One region of the Rathayibacter sp. AY1H3 genome, then DNA from elsewhere that is predicted to be linked to it. Evidence: predicted binding sites of a transcription regulator. Region 1 holds the regulator's gene; the other holds the start of a gene.

Region 1 (8,296 bases):
CGAGAGCCGCAGCCCTGCCTCCGGTGGTCTGACGACCCTCGGGGGCGGAGTGCTTCTGACCCGGTAACCTTGTGAAGCGGTCAAGCGCGGGTGGGAGAATCTCCACTTTCGAACCGAGGACATGCCTCGGAGCCCGGACAACCATAGCAGACCGGCGGCCCGCCCGACAGACCGGATCCGGCCGCCCCTCGATCCTCTGCTCCGGCGGCCGCGCCCCTCCACCACGGACGACGAACGAAGGACCCATGGCCCAGTACGACGACGACTACACGCGACGATTCGGCGAGGACGGCGGAGCCTCCGACGTGGAGGCCGCGCGCGACATCGCGGAGGTCCCGGCGGTGGAGATCATCACCACCGCCGCCGTGCACCTGATGAGCGCGGCCGCCGTCAAGTGCGGGCTCGCCGACGAGCCCGGAGCGCAGGTCGACCTCGACGAGGCGCGCAAGCTCATCAACGCGCTCGCGGGCCTGGTCACGGCCGGGGCGCCCGACATCAGCGACATGCACGCCCGGAGCCTGCGCGACGGCCTCCGCACCCTCCAGCTCGCGTTCCGTGAGGCGTCCCCGATCGCCGACCCGATCGGCAAGGGCCCGGGCGAGAAGTGGACCGGCCCGGTCACCTGATCGGGAGTCAGCGGGCGGCGGCGAGCTGCAGCGTCATCGAGTCGACGCGCTGCGCGACGGTCTCGTCGGCCGCCCACCGCTCCCCCAATCGCGCGACGAGGGCGCCGAGCGCGTCCTGATCGAGCCCCGGGCGCAGGCTCAGGACCACCACGAGCTCGGGCCCCGCGAGGCGCTGCTCCGGGTCTCCCGCGCGCACCTCGAGCGAGGCGACCGCCCGCTCCCCCTCCGCAGCCGCGCGCAGAGCCAGGAGCACCTCCGCATCGGCGGGGGCCGGCCGCCAGTCGCCGCCCTCCGCGATCGCCCAGAGGGCCGGGCGCCGGACCGCGAACTCCCGCTCGGACGCGGGGTCGAGGACCATCACCTCGGTGCCCTCCGCGACGGCCGCCAGGGCCGCGCGGCGCCCGTCGACAGGGACGGGACGGGCGGCCGGGTCCCACCGGCGCATGCTCTCGACGCCGCTGAAGACGGGGAGCACCGTGCGTCCGTCGGGTCCGGCGACCGTGACGATCGCGAGCTCCTGCGTCTTGTCCGCCCGGAGTCCCCCGACCCCCTCGGCCTCCTCGCCGAGGCGGGCGACCAGCGGGATGAGCAGGCGGGACGTGCGGAGCGCGTCGACCACGGCCTCCGGGCCGCTAGTGCCGCGGGTGAAGGACTCGAGCGCGGCGACCAGCGCCTCCGGGGCGCTCCCGTCGTCCTCCGGTGCTGCGCTCGGCTCGAAGTGCCGGCCCGCCCAGGGGGTGCCGGCGGAGTCGGTCAGATGCGCCGGGAGCGGGCGGGGCTCACTCGGATGCGACATCCAGGGCCTCCGCGAGCGTGAACGCGCCCGCGTACAGCGCCTTGCCGACGATCGCGCCCTCGAGCCCCTGGGGCACGAGGTCGCGCAGCGCGGCGATGTCGTCGAGGTTCGAGATGCCGCCCGAGGCGATCACGGGGCGGTGGGTGCGGGCCATGACCTGCTCGAGGAGCTCGAGGTTCGGGCCCTTGAGCGTGCCGTCCTTCGTGACGTCGGTGACGACGTAGCGGGTGCAGCCGGCCTCCTCCAGGCGGTCGAGGACCTGCCAGAGGTCGCCTCCCTCCTTGGTCCAGCCGCGCGCGGCGAGCGTGGTGCCCCGGACGTCGAGCCCGACGGCGATCTGGTCGCCGTACTGCGCGATGACGCTCGCGGCCCACTCGGGGTTCTCGAGCGCCGCGGTGCCGAGGTTGATGCGCTTCGCGCCGGCGCTCAGCGCGGACTCGAGGCTGCGGTCGTCGCGGATCCCGCCGGAGAGCTCGACGTTGACGCCCTTCACCTGCCGGATGACCTTCTTCATGATGCCGTGGTTGTCGCCGCGGCCGAAGGCGGCGTCGAGGTCGACGAGGTGGATCCACTCCGCGCCCTGGTCGGCCCAGTCGCCCGCGGCGTCGATCGGGTCGCCGTAGTTGGTCTCGGTCCCGGCCTCGCCCTGCGTGAGCCGCACGGCCCTGCCGCCCGCCACGTCGATCGCGGGCAGGAGGACCAGGCCCGGGGCCTTGGTGAACTCGCTCATCGTCATCCTCAGTCTCGGAGCCGGTGCCGGCCCCTGGAGGCGCCGACCACCGGCCGATCCTAGTTCGTGCGGAGGGTGCCCAGCCAATTGGCCAGCAGCCGGAGCCCGGCGGCCCCCGACTTCTCGGGGTGGAACTGCGTGGCCGAGAGCGGCCCGTTCTCGACCGCGGCGATGAAGGGGCCTCCGTGATCGGCCCAGGTGACCGCGGGACGCGGGAACGGGGGCATCACGTCGAGCGACCACTCGCGGGCGCCGTAGGAGTGCACGAAGTAGAAGCGCTCCTCGGCGATGCCGTCGAAGAGCACCGAGCCCTCGGGAGCGGAGACGGTGTTCCAGCCCATGTGCGGGACGACCTCGGCCGGGAGGAGGTCCACCGTCCCCGGCCACTCGCCCAGGCCCTCGCTCTCGACCCCGCGCTCGACGCCGCGCTCGAAGAGCACCTGCATCCCGACGCAGATGCCCAGGACGGGGCGCCCGCCGGCGAGGCGCTTCTCGATGATCTCGCCGCCGCGGGCGCGGGTCAGCGCCGACATCACGGCGTCGAAGGCGCCGACGCCGGGCACGAGGAGGCCGTCCGCCTCCAGCGCCCGCTTCCGGTCCCCCGTCAGCTCGACGTCGGCCCCGGCGAGCTCGAGCGCCTTGACGGCGGAGTGCACGTTCCCCGAGCCGTAGTCGTAGACCACGACGGAGGGGCGGGCCGAGCTCACAGCGCGCCCTTCGTCGACGGCACGCCGGAGACGAGCGGGTCGAGGGCCTTGGCCTGACGAAAGGCGCGGGCGAACGCCTTGAACTCCGCTTCGGCGATGTGGTGCGGGTCCCTGCCGCCGAGCACCGTGACGTGCACGGTGAGGCCGGCGTTGAACGCGATCGCCTCGAAGACGTGGCGCACCATCGACCCGGTGAAGTGGCCGCCGATCAGGTGCAGCGCGAAGCCCTCCGGCTCGCCGGTGTGCACGAGGTAGGGGCGCCCCGAGATGTCGACGACGGCCTGCACGAGCGCCTCGTCGAGGGGGACGAGCGCGTCGCCGAAGCGGGAGATCCCGGCCTTGTCGCCGAGAGCCTGTCGGATGGCCGTGCCGAGCACGATGCCGATGTCCTCCGCGGTGTGGTGGATGTCGATCTCGATGTCGCCGCGGGCCCGGACGCGCAGGTCCGTGAGCGAATGCTTCGCGAACGCCGTCAGCAGGTGGTCGAAGAAGGGCACGCCGGTCTCGAGATCGGCGACGCCCGTGCCGTCGAGGTCGAGGGAGAGCTCGATGCTCGACTCGTTGGTGGCACGGCTGAGGGAGGCGGTGCGCCCGGGTGCGGCGCTCGGGGAGGTCATGCCTCCCAGTCTATTCGCGCCGCGTCACCGACCCAGGGCGGACCTCTACTCGCGCGAAAGCGCCACCGCGGGGTCGGCCGACGGTGCGGGGAGGGAGGCGAGCGCCTCGAGGAACGCGGTCGTCTCCTCCTCGGTGCCGGCGCTGACGCGGAGGTGGTTCGGGATGCCGACGTCGCGGATGAGCACGCCGCGGGCGAGCAGGCCCTCGAACACGGCGGCCGGATCCGCGACGCCGCCGAAGAGGACGAAGTTGCTGCCGGTCGTGTACGGGCGGTAGCCGAGGGCGCGCAGTCCGTCGATCATCCGGTCGCGCTGCACGATGATCTCGCCGACCATGGCGAGCATCTCGTCGGCGTGAGCGAGGGCGGCGGTCGCGGCGGCCTGGGTGAGGGCCGACAGGTGGTACGGGAGGCGGACGAGGCGGAGCGCGTCGATCACCGCGGGGTCGGCGGCGAGGTAGCCCAGGCGGACACCGGCGAAGGCGAAGGCCTTGCTCATGGTGCGGGACACGAGCAGGCGCGGTCGCCCGGGGAGGAGGCTCAGCGCGGTGGGCGCGCCCCTGCCGGCGAACTCGGCGTACGCTTCGTCGACGACGACGATGCCGTCGGTCGCGTCGTAGACCGCCTCGATCACGGCGAGGTCGAGCGGCGTCCCGGTCGGGTTGTTCGGCGCGCAGAGGAAGACGATGTCGGGCCGGGCCCGGCGCACCTGCTCCGCGGCGTACTCGGCTCCGATCTCGAACTCCGCCTCGCGCGGAGCGGGGATCCACTCCGCTCCGCTCCCCGACGCGAGGATCGAGTACATCGAGTAGGTGGGCGCGAACCCCAGCAGCGAGCGCCCGGGACCGCCGAACGCCTGAAGGACGTGCTGGAGCACCTCGTTCGATCCGTTCGCAGCCCACACGCCGTCCGCGGTGAGCCCGTGACCGAGGTAGCCGGCGAGGGAGTCGCGCAGCTCTCGGAACTCGCGGTCGGGGTACCGGTTGACGGTGCGCAGCGCCTCCGAGACCCGCCCGACGATGTCGGCGATCACGTCGTCCGGGACCGGGTGGGTGTTCTCGTTGACGTTGAGGGCGACGGGCACGACCGCCTGGGGTGCGCCGTACGGGTGCTTGCCTCGGAGGTCGTCGCGGAGGGGCAGGTCGTCGAGAGTCGTCACCAGGGAATGGTAGCGAAGCGCCCGACGCGGACGACCGGGCAGCCCGGCTCAGCGAGCGGTGTCGTACTCGGCCGGGACGGCGAGGCGCTGCCCGGGCTCGACGCCCGCGCTCGAGAGCTGGTTGAGGGAGAGGATGTCGTCGACCACGTCGCGCGGGTCCGCCTGCGGGGCGAGCTCCTCGGCGAGCGACCAGAGCGACTCGCCCGCGTGGACGGTGACGTACTGGAACTCGACTGCAGCGGCGTCGCTCGACGCGACCGCTCCACCACCGTTGAGCCCGAAGGCGAAGGCACCCGCGACGATCGGCAGGGCTCCCAGAGCGGCCACCACGGCGCGGCCGCGGCGCGTGAGGCGGAGACGGGTGCGGACGATCCGCGCCTCGCCGAACGCGTTCATCGGCTCGGAAGCGGACGGCAGGACCTCGACGGGCCGGGCCGCGGACGAGCGCTGCAGCGGGCGGGAGGTGAGCTGTGCGGTCATGGGATCGCTCCTTTCAACAGGGATTCGGAGAGGCCCTCGGCCGGGAGGGCCGCCCCGAACGCCTGTACCGAACATATCTTCGAACGATGAAGCGGTCAAGAGACCGTTCCAGCTGATCCGCGTGCGGACTTGCGCGCGACACACTCGAACGAATGTTCCGAGTCGGGAGTTCCGGCGGATACAGTTTCGAGAGCCTGGTCGTAGTACAGCAGCGACCACCGACATTCCTTGTCGGGTCGCGACCGGGCGGGCGCGCACGCGGCGTGCGCACCGGGAAGAGGGAGCATCGTGAGCGACGCGCAGAGGGCCGGGACCCCGGCCGCCAAGACGAAGGCGGCCGCAGGCCGGCGCCGGAAGAGCCTGAGCGCCAAGCAGCTCGCGATCCTCGACGCGATCCAGCGCTCGGTGTCGAGCCGCGGCTACCCGCCGAGCATGCGCGAGATCGGCGACGCGGTCGGCCTCGCCTCGCTGTCGAGCGTCACCCACCAGCTCAACCAGCTTGAGCTCAGCGGCTACCTGCGCCGCGACCCGAACCGGCCCCGCGCCCTCGAGATCCTCATCGACGTCCCCAGCTCGACGGAGGACGACGGGTCGTTCGAGTCGACCGCGACGGTCGGCGACGCGGCGATGGTCCCCCTCGTCGGCCGGATCGCGGCGGGCGTGCCGATCATGGCCGACCAGCAGATCGACGAGGTGTTCCCGCTTCCCCGGCAGCTCGTCGGCAAGGGCGAGCTCTTCATGCTCAAGGTCGTCGGCGAGTCGATGATCGACGCCGCGATCTGCGACGGCGACTGGGTCGTGGTCCGCTCGCAGCGCACCGCCGAGAACGGCGAGATCGTGGCGGCCATGCTCGACGGCGAGGCCACCGTCAAGGTGCTGCGCCAGCGCGACGGCCACACCTGGCTGCTGCCCCGCAACTCCAACTTCGAGCCGATCCTCGGCGACGAGGCAGAGGTGCTCGGGAAGATCGTGGCGGTCCTGCGCTCGGTCTGACACCGGGCGTGCAGGAGGGGCCCGACCGGCGTGCAGCCGGCCGGGCCCCTCCTGCGTTCGACGGGCACCGGCGATCGGGGCGCGCGCCCCTCCGTCGCGGTCACGGGAAGGCGGAGGAGGGCCGCCGAAACCCCGTCGCCGAACCCTCCGGCCGCCGCCGGTCGGTGGTGCGGGTCGCCGCACCCCCTCCCGGATGCGCCGAGCGCCCGCCTCCCTGACGGGGAGACGGGCGCTCGGGTGGTGGCGATCAGGCCTGGACGGCCGCGCGCGGAACCGCGAACTCGGTGAGCGAGCCCGCCAGATCGGCGTGCACGAGGGCGACCACGTGGGTGCCGCCCTCGACGTACTGCGTCGACAGGATCCGGCCGCTGCGGTGCAGATGCGAGATCACGTCGCCACGGTCGTACGGCACGAGCAGGTCGATCTCGACGTCCGGCTCAGGCAGGATCTCGGCGATCCGCGCCTCCAGCTCGTCGATGCCCTCGCCGCTGCGCGCCGACACGAAGACCGCGTCGGGAGCGAGACCGCGCAGCACCAGCCGCGTGCCCTCGTCCACCAGATCGGCCTTGTTGAAGGCGATGATCTCGGGGATGCTGCGGGCGCCCACCTCGCCGATCACGTCGCGCACGGTGGCGATCTGCCCGGCCGGATCGGGGTGGGAGGCGTCCACGACGTGGACGATCACATCGGAGTCCGCGACCTCCTCGAGCGTCGACCGGAAGGCCTCGACGAGCTGGTGCGGAAGCGCTCGCACGAAGCCGACCGTGTCGGCGAGCGTGTAGAGGCGCCCGTCCTTCGTCTGGGCCTTGCGAACGGTGGCGTCGAGGGTCGCGAAGAGCGAGTTCTCGACGAGGACGCCCGCGTGCGTCATCCGGTTCAGCAGGCTCGACTTGCCGGCGTTCGTGTACCCCGCGATCGCCACCGAGGGGACGGCGTTGCGCTTGCGGTTCGCGCGCTTGGCCTCGCGGGCGGGCTTCATCGCCGTGATCTGCTTGCGCAGGCGCGCCATGCGGGTGTGGATGCGGCGACGATCGAGCTCGATCTTCGTCTCACCCGGACCGCGCGAGCCCATTCCGGCTCCCGCGCCCACCTGGCCGCCGGCCTGGCGGGACATGGACTCGCCCCAGCCGCGCAGTCGCGGGAGCAGGTACTCGAGCTGCGCGAGCTCGACCTGCGCCTTGCCCTCACGGCTCTTCGCGTGCTGGCTGAAGATGTCGAGGATCACCGCGGTGCGGTCGATCACCTTGACCTTCACCACGTCCTCCAGCGCACGCCGCTGGCTCGGTGCGAGCTCGGTGTCGGCGACGACCGTGTCCGCGCCGAGGGCCGCGACGAGCCCCGCGAGCTCCTGGGCCTTGCCCTTGCCGAGGTAGGTGCTCGGATCGGGGTGCGGGCGGCGCTGGAGCAGGCCGTCGAGGACCGTCGCTCCCGCCGTCTCCGCGAGCGCGGCGAGCTCGTGCAACGAGTTCTCCGCGTCCTCCAGCGAATTCTGCGAGTACACGCCGATGAGCACGACGTTCTCCAGGCGCAGCTGGCGGTACTCGACCTCCGTGACGTCCTCGAGCTCGGTCGAGAGGCCGGCGACGCGTCGCAGCGCCTGCCGGTCGTCGCGGTCGAACTGCTCGCCGTCGCTGTTCTCGCCCTCGTGGCCGGCGCTCTGCAGCGCCTGGGCTCCACCCGCGACGAAGCGCGAGTACCCTGCCGAACGCGACTGCGCGTTCGCCAGGACCCTCGAGACGACGTCCACGGCCTCGGTCGTGTCGGTCTCGTTCAGGTCTTCCGTCATCCGGATAACACTAACTCCTCAGGTCTTGATAGGTTCACTTCTCATGGCCGCCGAGCACTACTTCTCGAGTACTCCCGACGGCGACCTCCGGCCCCGCAGGATCCAGGCCCGCCTGGCCGGCCGCGACCTCGAGGTCACGACGGCAGGAGGGGTGTTCAGCCCCGGTCACGTCGATCTCGGCACACGCGTCCTGCTGGACGCGGTGCCCGACGCCCCCGCTGACGGGGACCTGCTGGACCTCGGCTGCGGCTGGGGCCCGATCGCCCTCGCGCTCGCCCTCGCCTCCCCCGACGCCCGGGTGTGGGCGGTCGACGTCAACCAGCGGGCGCTCGAGCTGGTCCGTCGCAACTGCGAGGAACTCGGCGTCCTCAATGTCAACGCCGTGCTGCCCGAGGATGTTCCC
Region 2 (8,296 bases), on a different contig from region 1:
TGATGATCTCTCCGCGCGAGTCCGCGCACGACACGAAGGCAGGCGTCTGATGGCCGAGGAGCGCGCGATCCTCGCGGGCGGATGCTTCTGGGGGCTCCAGGAGCTCATCCGCGACATGCCGGGCGTCTTCAGCACCCGCGCCGGGTACGCCGGCGGCAGCACGCCGAACGCGACCTACCGCCACCACGGCGACCACGCGGAGGCGGTCGAGATCGAGTTCGATCCCGAGCAGCTCTCCTACCGCGACCTGCTCGAGTTCTTCTTCCAGGTGCACGACCCGACGACGAAGAACCGTCAGGGCAACGACATCGGCACGGCCTACCGCTCCGTGATCCTCTTCCTCTCGCCTGAGCAGGAGAGGGTCGCGCGCCAGACGATCACCGAGATCGACGCGTCGGGCCGCTGGCCCGGACCGGTCGTCACCGAGGTCGAGCCCGCCGGCGAGTTCTGGGACGCCGAGGAGGAGCACCAGGACTACCTGCGCAAGCACCCCGGCGGCTACACCTGCCACTGGGTCCGGCCGAAGTGGGCGCTCGACGCCTGATCCCGGTCACGCGGGACGCGGGGCCCCGGGCTCCGCTCCCGCGGGCACGGCTCGCGCGCGGTGCGCGAAGAGAAGCACGACGGCGACCGCCGAGAGCACCAGGGCCGGCGTCGGGGCCCAGGCCGGAGCGAGCGTCACGGTCGCCGCTCCGACGACCGCCCCGCCTGCGAGGCTCGCGACGATGAGCGCCTGGAGGGTCCTCGACCCGGACGAGCGCTCGGCGAGCTCCTGCATCAGGCTCGTGAGCGTGCCCGTGACGAACGTCGTCGTCAGGCCGGCGGCGCCGGAGATCCGCTTCGCGAGCACGGTCTGCAGCCCGAGCGCCGTCGCGCTGGTCGCGATGAACGCGCAGTCGACGAGCAGCGACCTTCCGCTCTGCACCGTCGGCCAGGCGACCGCGACGGCGAGCTGCAGGACGACCCCCACGAGCGCGATCGAGCGGAGCGGACGTCTCCCGTCGCCGGTCGACGGCGTGCGCGCCCGGGTCGTGCGGAACCCGGCGTAGACCGCTCCGGCGAAGAAGACGATCGCCGTGACCGCTCCGGCCGCGGTCGTCAGCCAGGCGGAGCGGGGGTACAGCCCCAGCAGCACCAGGTTGCCCGTCATGTTCGCGGTGAAGATGCCGCCGAGCAGGAGGAACGCGAACGCGTCGGTCGCGCCCGAGGCGATGGCCAGCAGCACCAGGGCGAGCCGCAGTCGCGCGGGCCCGGTCACCGCCGTCACGCGAGGCCCTCAGCCATGGAGCTGCCGCCAGGTGACGATCTGCTCTCCGCGGAGCTCGTAGCTCCCGAAGCAGCGGAGCCAGTGGCCCTCCCCCGTGTCCGAGCGGAGGTGCAGGGCGTGCTCGGTGAGGACGACGCTGCCGGCGACGGCGATCGTGACGAGGGCGATCCGGATCTCGGTGAACGCCCGGTGGACCTCGTCGCACATCTCGAGGACCCGCGCCCGCCCCGCGATCTCCTGCGAGCTCGACGCGCTGTAGACGACCTCCGGATGCAGGAACGGGATGAGCTGGCGGCTGTCGCGAGCGCTCCACACCTCGAGGAAGTCGCGCACGACCAGCTCGTTCTCGATCATCGCGACGCCCCGCACCGACGCGTCCTGCCAGCTCTCGGCCATGGGTCCTCCCGCCGTCCCCGCACCGACACTCGTCGATGGCGACGAGCCTGCCCGAGAGCGCCCCGGGCGCCTACGCGTCGGATGACCCGATCTCCCCGCCGGCGGGCTCACCGCGCGTGGGCCGTCGCCAGCTCGCCCCAGTGCGTCGTCGCCCGGAGCGAGAGGGCGTCGCGCTTCATCGTCCACACCGGCCCCGTGCGGATGCCCGCCAGCCCGAGGCCGACCGCGGACCGGCCGTGGCGCTTGGTCACGGCGTCGATGGTGGCGCCGAGGCCCTTCGTGTCGAAGGCGGTGTCGAAGATCTCGAGCAGCGCGTGGGAGTTCCGCGGTGAGAGGTTCGTGAGGATGACGCCGGCCCGCACGTAGCGCGCGCCCTCCCGCAGCCGCGGGCGCAGGGTGCCGATCGCGGCCCTCACCATCGCCACCGGGTCGTCCGTGGGAACGGGGAAGCCGGCCAGGCCGCCGGCGGACTCGTACGGCGCGTCCGCGAACGGCGACGTCGACGCGAACACGCTCATCGTCCTGGTGACCGACTCCTGCGCGCGGAGGCGGTGGGCGGCGCGCTGCGCGTAGACGGAGAGCACCTGCTCCATGTCGCTGATCGTCGTCACGGGAGTGGCGAACGACCGGGAGAAGATCAGCTGGTCGCGGACGGTGCGGGCGGCCTCGAGCGGGATGCAGTCGACGCCGCGCAGCTCGTAGACGGAGCGCTGCAGGACGACCGAGAACTTCTTGCGGATCAGCGCGGGGTCCGCGTCGCGGAGGTCGCGGACGGTGTGGATGGACAGCTCCGCGAGGCGCTTCCCTGTGCGGCCGGCGACTCCCCACAGCTCGGTGACGTGCTGCGAGGCCATGAGCGCGTCGAGCTGCTCGGGCGTGTACCAGTCGGTGTCGCAGACGCCCCCCAGGCGCGGGTGCTTCTTCGCTCCGCCCTTGTTGACGAACTTCGCGAGCGTCTTGCTCGGGCCGAAGCCGACGCAGACGGGCAGCCCGACGTTCTTCGCGACGGCCGCCCGCATCGCCCGGCCGATCTTCGCCCGCTCCGCCACGTCGCCGTCGACGCCGAGGAAGGACTCGTCGATCGAGTACACCTCCTGCCAGGCGGAGTAGCGGCCCAGCAGCTCCATGACGCGCGCGGACAGCTCGCCGTACAGCTCGTAGTTGCTCGATCGGGCGATCACTTCCGGGAGGCGACCGGAGCGGATGAGCGGCTCGATCTGGAACCAAGGCGTGCCGTTCTCGATCCCGAGCCTCTTCACCTCGTCGGAGCGGGCGACCACGCAGCCGTCGTTGTTCGAGAGGACGACGACCGGCCGGCCCGCGAGCCTCGGATCGAACAGCCGCTCGCAGGAGACGTAGAACGAGTTCACGTCGACCAGGGCGATGCGCCGCTCAGAGCGCACGGTGCAGCCGGTGGAGGCAGACGGTGACGACGCCCCACACCTGGAGGTCGCTCAGCTCGGCGACGTGGATCGGCGGGTACTCCGGGTTCTCGGCCCGCAGGACCACTCCCCCGGAGTGCAGCTCGAGGCGCTTGACGGTCAGCTCGCCGTCGAGGATCGCGATGACCACGCTCCCGTGCGTCGGCGTGATCGACCGGTCGACCACGAGCTCGTCGCCGTCGCTGATGCCCGCGCCGACCATGCTCTCGCCCGAGACACGGACGATGAACGTCGACGTCCTGTCGCGGATCAGGTGGTCGTTGAGGTCGAGGGACCCGTCGAAGTAGTCCTGCGCCGGCGACGGGAATCCGGCCGCCACGGCCTCGCTGGTGACGAGGAAGGTGACGGCGACGGTGTCCGAGGCCGGAGTCGCGATGCGCTCCACGACGGTCACGCCCATGGTCGGCTCCCTCCTCGTCGCATCGAACATGTGTTCGAACGCGTCCGAGTGTAGGTCGGGGGCACCGACATTCGGGAGGCGCTCGGCGCCGTCCTGGACGGCCAGCGGAGACGATCATCGGCGATGCCGCCGGTCGCCGGGAGGAGTGGCGCGTCGGCCGACGCGAGCCCAGCCTCCCTGGAGCCTTCTCCGGCACGATCCGACCTCATCCTCTCGGAAGGAGCTCCTCTCATGCGCGCATCCCGTCCTCTTCCCGGCGACCCCTGGCCGTCGGAGATGGTCATCACGGTCGAGGACAACCCCGCGGCGCTGCTCGAGCTCCTCTGGATCCGCGAAGCGTGGGGCTTCACTCCGGCGGGCGACGGGCCGCCGCCGCTCGAGCGGTCCCCGGAACGGGTCGGGTCGGCGGAGCCCGGCGCCGACGAGCAGCGCGCCTGGCCTCAGCTGTGGCAGGACTGCGTCGAGCATCTGGCGGTCGAGACCGGCCCGCTCCTCCGGCAGCTCTCCAGCACCGCCGACGGATCGCCCGAGCGCGCACGCCTCCTCGACCTCGCGCGCGGCCCCGGCTGGCGGGAGCGCTTCGGCGACGACTCCCTCGGAGCGCCTTTCCGCGCCTGGCACGACGAGCTGCGGTCCACCCGGATGGACGCGCGGGACGTCCCGCTGGACGCCGCCCCCGAGCGGCGCTGCCTCGGCTCCCTCGTCCCCGCCTGGAAGGCCGGACTGAGGACGGTGGTCACCCTCCCCTGCCGCGGCGAGTACACGCGCGCCGTCTCCGGCTCGGTGCTGCTCCTGACCGACAGCGACCACCGGGACCCGGACCGCTACGCGGCCGCGCTCCGCCGGTTCGCCGACGGCTCTCGGGAGTGACGGGGCACGGATCTCCGGATCGGATGAACGCTCGCGCGCTCCGGACGGTATCCCCCTCCGAGCCGCCGATCTCCGGCGACCGCAAGTCTCGAGGAGTGCACGATGACCAGGAACATCAGAGTCGGTATCGCAGCTGTCGCCGTCGCGGGCGTGATGGCGGTGGCACCCGTGCTCGCCGGTGCGAGCAGCGTCGCTCCCGCCGCGGCGACCAGCGACTCCAGCAGCGCGTCGGACAGGAACCTGATCAACGCGGTCCGCTCCGTGGCGGCGAAGCTGCGGGTCGTCGGACTCTCCGACGGCGGCACGAAGCTCGTGCAGTTCAACCCGACCAAGCCCGGCAAGGTCACGAACCGCGTCGCCGTCACCGGCCTCACCGGCGGCGACACCGCGCTCATCGGCATCGACTACCGGGTCCAGGACGGCGCCCTCTACGGCGTCGGCGACAACGCGGCGAGCGCCGGCGTCTACTCCATCAACCCGTCCACCGGTGTGGCCACCCAGGTGACCCGTCTCACCGTGGCGCTGAGCGGCACCTCCTTCGGCGTCGACTTCAACCCCGCCGCCAACGCGCTCCGAGTGGTCAGCGACACGGGCCAGAACCTCCGTCAGCCGTTCGCCACCGCGGGCGCCGCGACGGTCGCCGACGGCACGCTCAGCTACGCCGCGCCCGCCGTGGCCACCGGTGTCGCCGGGGCCGCGTACACGAACAACGACCTCGACGCGAACAGCGCGACCACCCTGTTCGTCCTCGACACGGCCCTCGACCAGATCGCCATCCAGTCCCCGGCCAACGCCGGCACCCTGGCGCCGACCGGGAAGCTCGGCCTCGACGCAGCGGGTGCGACCGGCTTCGACATCTACTCCGTCCTCCGCAACGGCAGCTCCATCGGCTCGGTCGGCCTCGCCGCCGTCAACGGGTCGCTCTACGAGATCGGACTGCTGAACGGCACGGCGACTCCGCTCGGCGCCATCGGCGCGAACGTCACGGACATCGCCGTCCCGCTCGTCCAGCGCTGACCCGAAAGGCTCCCGGCGACCGCGCCCCTGCCGACCGACGCTCCCGGTGAGCGCCGGTCGGCAGGACGCTCCGGCGGGCCGCCAGGGCCGAGAGCCCTCGTCGGAAAGTTCACTCAGCTATGCATCACCGTTCACCCACCGACGGGGCGATCCGGAGTGAGATGAGCGTGCCCCTTTCCGGGGTCTCACCTCTCAAGGAGTCCACGACGTGACACGACTGTTCCGCTCCGCGAACCGCGGACGCTCCGCTCTGGCCCTCTCGGCCGCTGCTCTGGTCTGCGCCGCCGCACTGGCCGCACCCGGCGCCGCCACTGCTGTCGGTGCCGCCGACCTCTCCGCCACCGGCGGAGCCGCCCGCATCTCCCCGGTCGACGCCGACCTCTCCGACTCGCTGCGCGCAGCGGTGAAGGAGCAGGACGCGAAGAACGTCATCCTCCTCATCGGGGACGGCATGGGCGATTCGGAGATCACCGTCGCTCGCAACTACCAGTACGGAGCGGCCGGCCGCTTCCCCGGGATCGACGCCCTGCCGATCACCGGCCAGTACACGACCTACTCGCTCTACCGCGCGGACGACCCGGCGACGGGCGCCGTCAAGGGCGCCCCGGACTACGTGCCCGACTCCGCCGCCACCGGCAGCGCCTGGGCCACCGGCACCAAGACCTACGACAACGCCATCTCGGTCGACATCGACCAGCAGCGCAAGGACACCCTCCTCGAGATCGCGAAGGCGAACGGCCTGAAGACCGGCAACGTCACCACCGCCGAGATCCAGGACGCCACCCCGGCCGTGCAGGCCGCCCACGTCGACGCCCGCAGCTGCTACGGACCCGACAGCGCGAGCTGCGGCGACGACGCGCTGGAGAACGGCGGACTCGGCTCGATCAGCGAGCAGATCCTCGACACCCGCGCCGACCTGACCCTCGGCGGAGGCTCGGCCAGCTTCGCGCAGGTCGCCCGCGCCGGCGACTGGAGCGGCGAGCCGCTGTTCCAGCAGGCCGCGGAGCGCGGCTTCCAGGTGCTCGGGGACGCCACGACTGCCGCCACCGCCGCGCAGCTCGACGCGCTGGCCGTCGCCGACCAGGACGCGCCCGTGCTCGGACTGTTCAACTCCGGCAACCTGCCCGTCCGCTACGCGCCCACCCCGGCGACGGTCGGCGGAGCGGACGCCGCCCCGCAGACCTGCGTCGCGAACCCCGACCGTCCGGCCGAGCAGCCGACGCTCCGCTCCATGACCGAGAAGGCGATCGACCTCCTCGACACCGGCGACAAGGGCTTCTTCCTCCAGGTCGAGGGCGCGAGCATCGACAAGCAGGACCACGCCGCGAACGCGTGCGGCCAGATCGGCGAGACCGTCGACCTCGACGAGGCCGTCCAGGCCGCGCTCGCGTTCGCCGAGGCGGACGGGAACACCCTCGTCATCGTCACCGCCGACCACGCCCACTCCAGCCAGATCGTCGACTCCACCCCGCCGACCTCGCTCAGCACCGCGCTGAAGACCGCCGACGGCAGCACCATGAAGGTGTCGTACGGCACCGCCGCCGAGGGCGGATCGCAGCAGCACACCGGAACGCAGCTGCGCATCGCCGCCTACGGACCGGGCGCGGCGAACGTCGCCGGGCTCACCGACCAGACCGACACGTTCTTCACCATCACGAACGCGCTCGGAGTGGACCGCGACATCCGCTCGATGAGCTTCGGAGCCACCGCCGAGCTCTCCGGCTCGTCGTTCGCCCCCGGAGCCGACGTCACCCTCACCGCGAAGGGCTTCAACGGGGACACGCAGCTGATCGGCTCCGCGCCCCTCTTCACGGACCGCACCGCGACCCGCGACCTCGCCGGCGGCGGCCTCACCGTCACGGCGAAGGCGCCCACCACGCCCGGCGACTACAGCGTCACGGCGACCGGCGACCAGACCGGCAAGGCGATCACCCTGCCGTTCACCGTCACCGAGCGCCCGAAGTCGAGCACCCCCATCACCGACAAGGTCAAGGACCTCGGCGGGAAGCTGATCGACAAGATCCGCCAGCACTGAGCACTCGTCGGCCCGGCTCCTCTGGAGGAGCGCGGGCCGACGGAGTCGCGGGAAGGGCCGTCCCTCGGGGCGGCCCTTCCTCGCGTCCGGGGGGATCGGCACGACCGAGCGGGCCGGGTGAGCCCGCCGTTCGATCAGGACGCGTCGGCTCCCGGCGACTCGCGACGCGGCACGGCCCCCGCGCGATGCACGATCGAGCGGATCAGCGCTTCGAGCAGGAGCGGCGCCCCGGCGAGCGCCACCGAGGCGGCGACGACCGACTCCGTCCAGGGCGTGGTGTCGTACGACTGGGAGCCGACGAGCGCGGGAGCGATCGCGAACGTCGCGACGAGGTAGCCGGGCAGCGTCGATCCGATCAGGAGGACGAACGACGCTGCGCGGAGGGGCGACGTCCTCGCCACGAGGACCGCGAGCGCGAGAAGAGCGGTGGGCGCGACCAGTCCCAGCACGACCGCCGGGAGCATCGCCTGCAGGATCGTCGGTGCGCCGAGGATCCCGGACAGGACCGCGTGCAGGCCGAGGCAGCCGAACGCCGCGGCGACCACGGTCCGCATCACCGCGACCGGGCGCCGCCGTCCCGGACCGACCGCGGCGAGGACGGCGAGAGCGACGAGGAGGTGCCCGATCCCGAGCAGCTGCGCTGCCGATCCGACGTTCTCCCACGGATCGGCGGGCCACGAGTAGTCGTACCGGTGGTCCTCGATCGCCTGCTCGCCCAGGATCGGCCCGGCGACGGCCCAGCGCTGGACGGCTGCGAGCTGCTGCAGCCCGGCCGAGGCGAGCAGCAGGGCGCCGGCCACGAGGATCCGGCTCGAGCTCCGCTCTCGGGCTCCGGGACGTCCTGACTCCGCTGCTGTCATGCGGCCACG

What was found. Region 1 encodes LexA, which represses DNA repair genes until DNA is damaged. Its sites were predicted from a motif close to TCGAACANNTGTTCGA; they were not measured.
Positions count from the first base shown of each region.
Region 2: the regulator LexA is predicted to act here: its motif matches at 3,528-3,543, upstream of C5C33_RS06910 (LexA family transcriptional regulator).

Region 1 is NZ_PSUU01000009.1:63,367-71,662, reverse strand. Features, by position in the region: gene C5C33_RS05625 (DUF1844 domain-containing protein) at 246-626, shown strand; gene C5C33_RS05620 (SseB family protein) at 634-1,422, opposite strand; gene priA (bifunctional 1-(5-phosphoribosyl)-5-((5-phosphoribosylamino)methylideneamino)imidazole-4-carboxamide isomerase/phosphoribosylanthranilate isomerase PriA) at 1,406-2,152, opposite strand; gene hisH (imidazole glycerol phosphate synthase subunit HisH) at 2,212-2,859, opposite strand; gene hisB (imidazoleglycerol-phosphate dehydratase HisB) at 2,856-3,476, opposite strand; gene C5C33_RS05600 (histidinol-phosphate transaminase) at 3,522-4,634, opposite strand; gene C5C33_RS05595 (LysM peptidoglycan-binding domain-containing protein) at 4,683-5,114, opposite strand; gene lexA (transcriptional repressor LexA) at 5,403-6,107, shown strand; gene hflX (GTPase HflX) at 6,355-7,893, opposite strand; gene C5C33_RS05580 (class I SAM-dependent methyltransferase) at 7,937-8,296, shown strand, end outside.
Region 2 is NZ_PSUU01000013.1:12,159-20,454, reverse strand. Features, by position in the region: gene msrA (peptide-methionine (S)-S-oxide reductase MsrA) at 50-544, shown strand; gene C5C33_RS06925 (YoaK family protein) at 551-1,267, opposite strand; gene C5C33_RS06920 (nuclear transport factor 2 family protein) at 1,277-1,663, opposite strand; gene C5C33_RS06915 (Y-family DNA polymerase) at 1,771-3,066, opposite strand; gene C5C33_RS06910 (LexA family transcriptional regulator) at 3,056-3,505, opposite strand; gene C5C33_RS06905 (hypothetical protein) at 3,737-4,375, shown strand; gene C5C33_RS06900 (DUF4394 domain-containing protein) at 4,478-5,392, shown strand; gene phoA (alkaline phosphatase) at 5,601-7,427, shown strand; gene C5C33_RS06890 (hypothetical protein) at 7,562-8,287, opposite strand.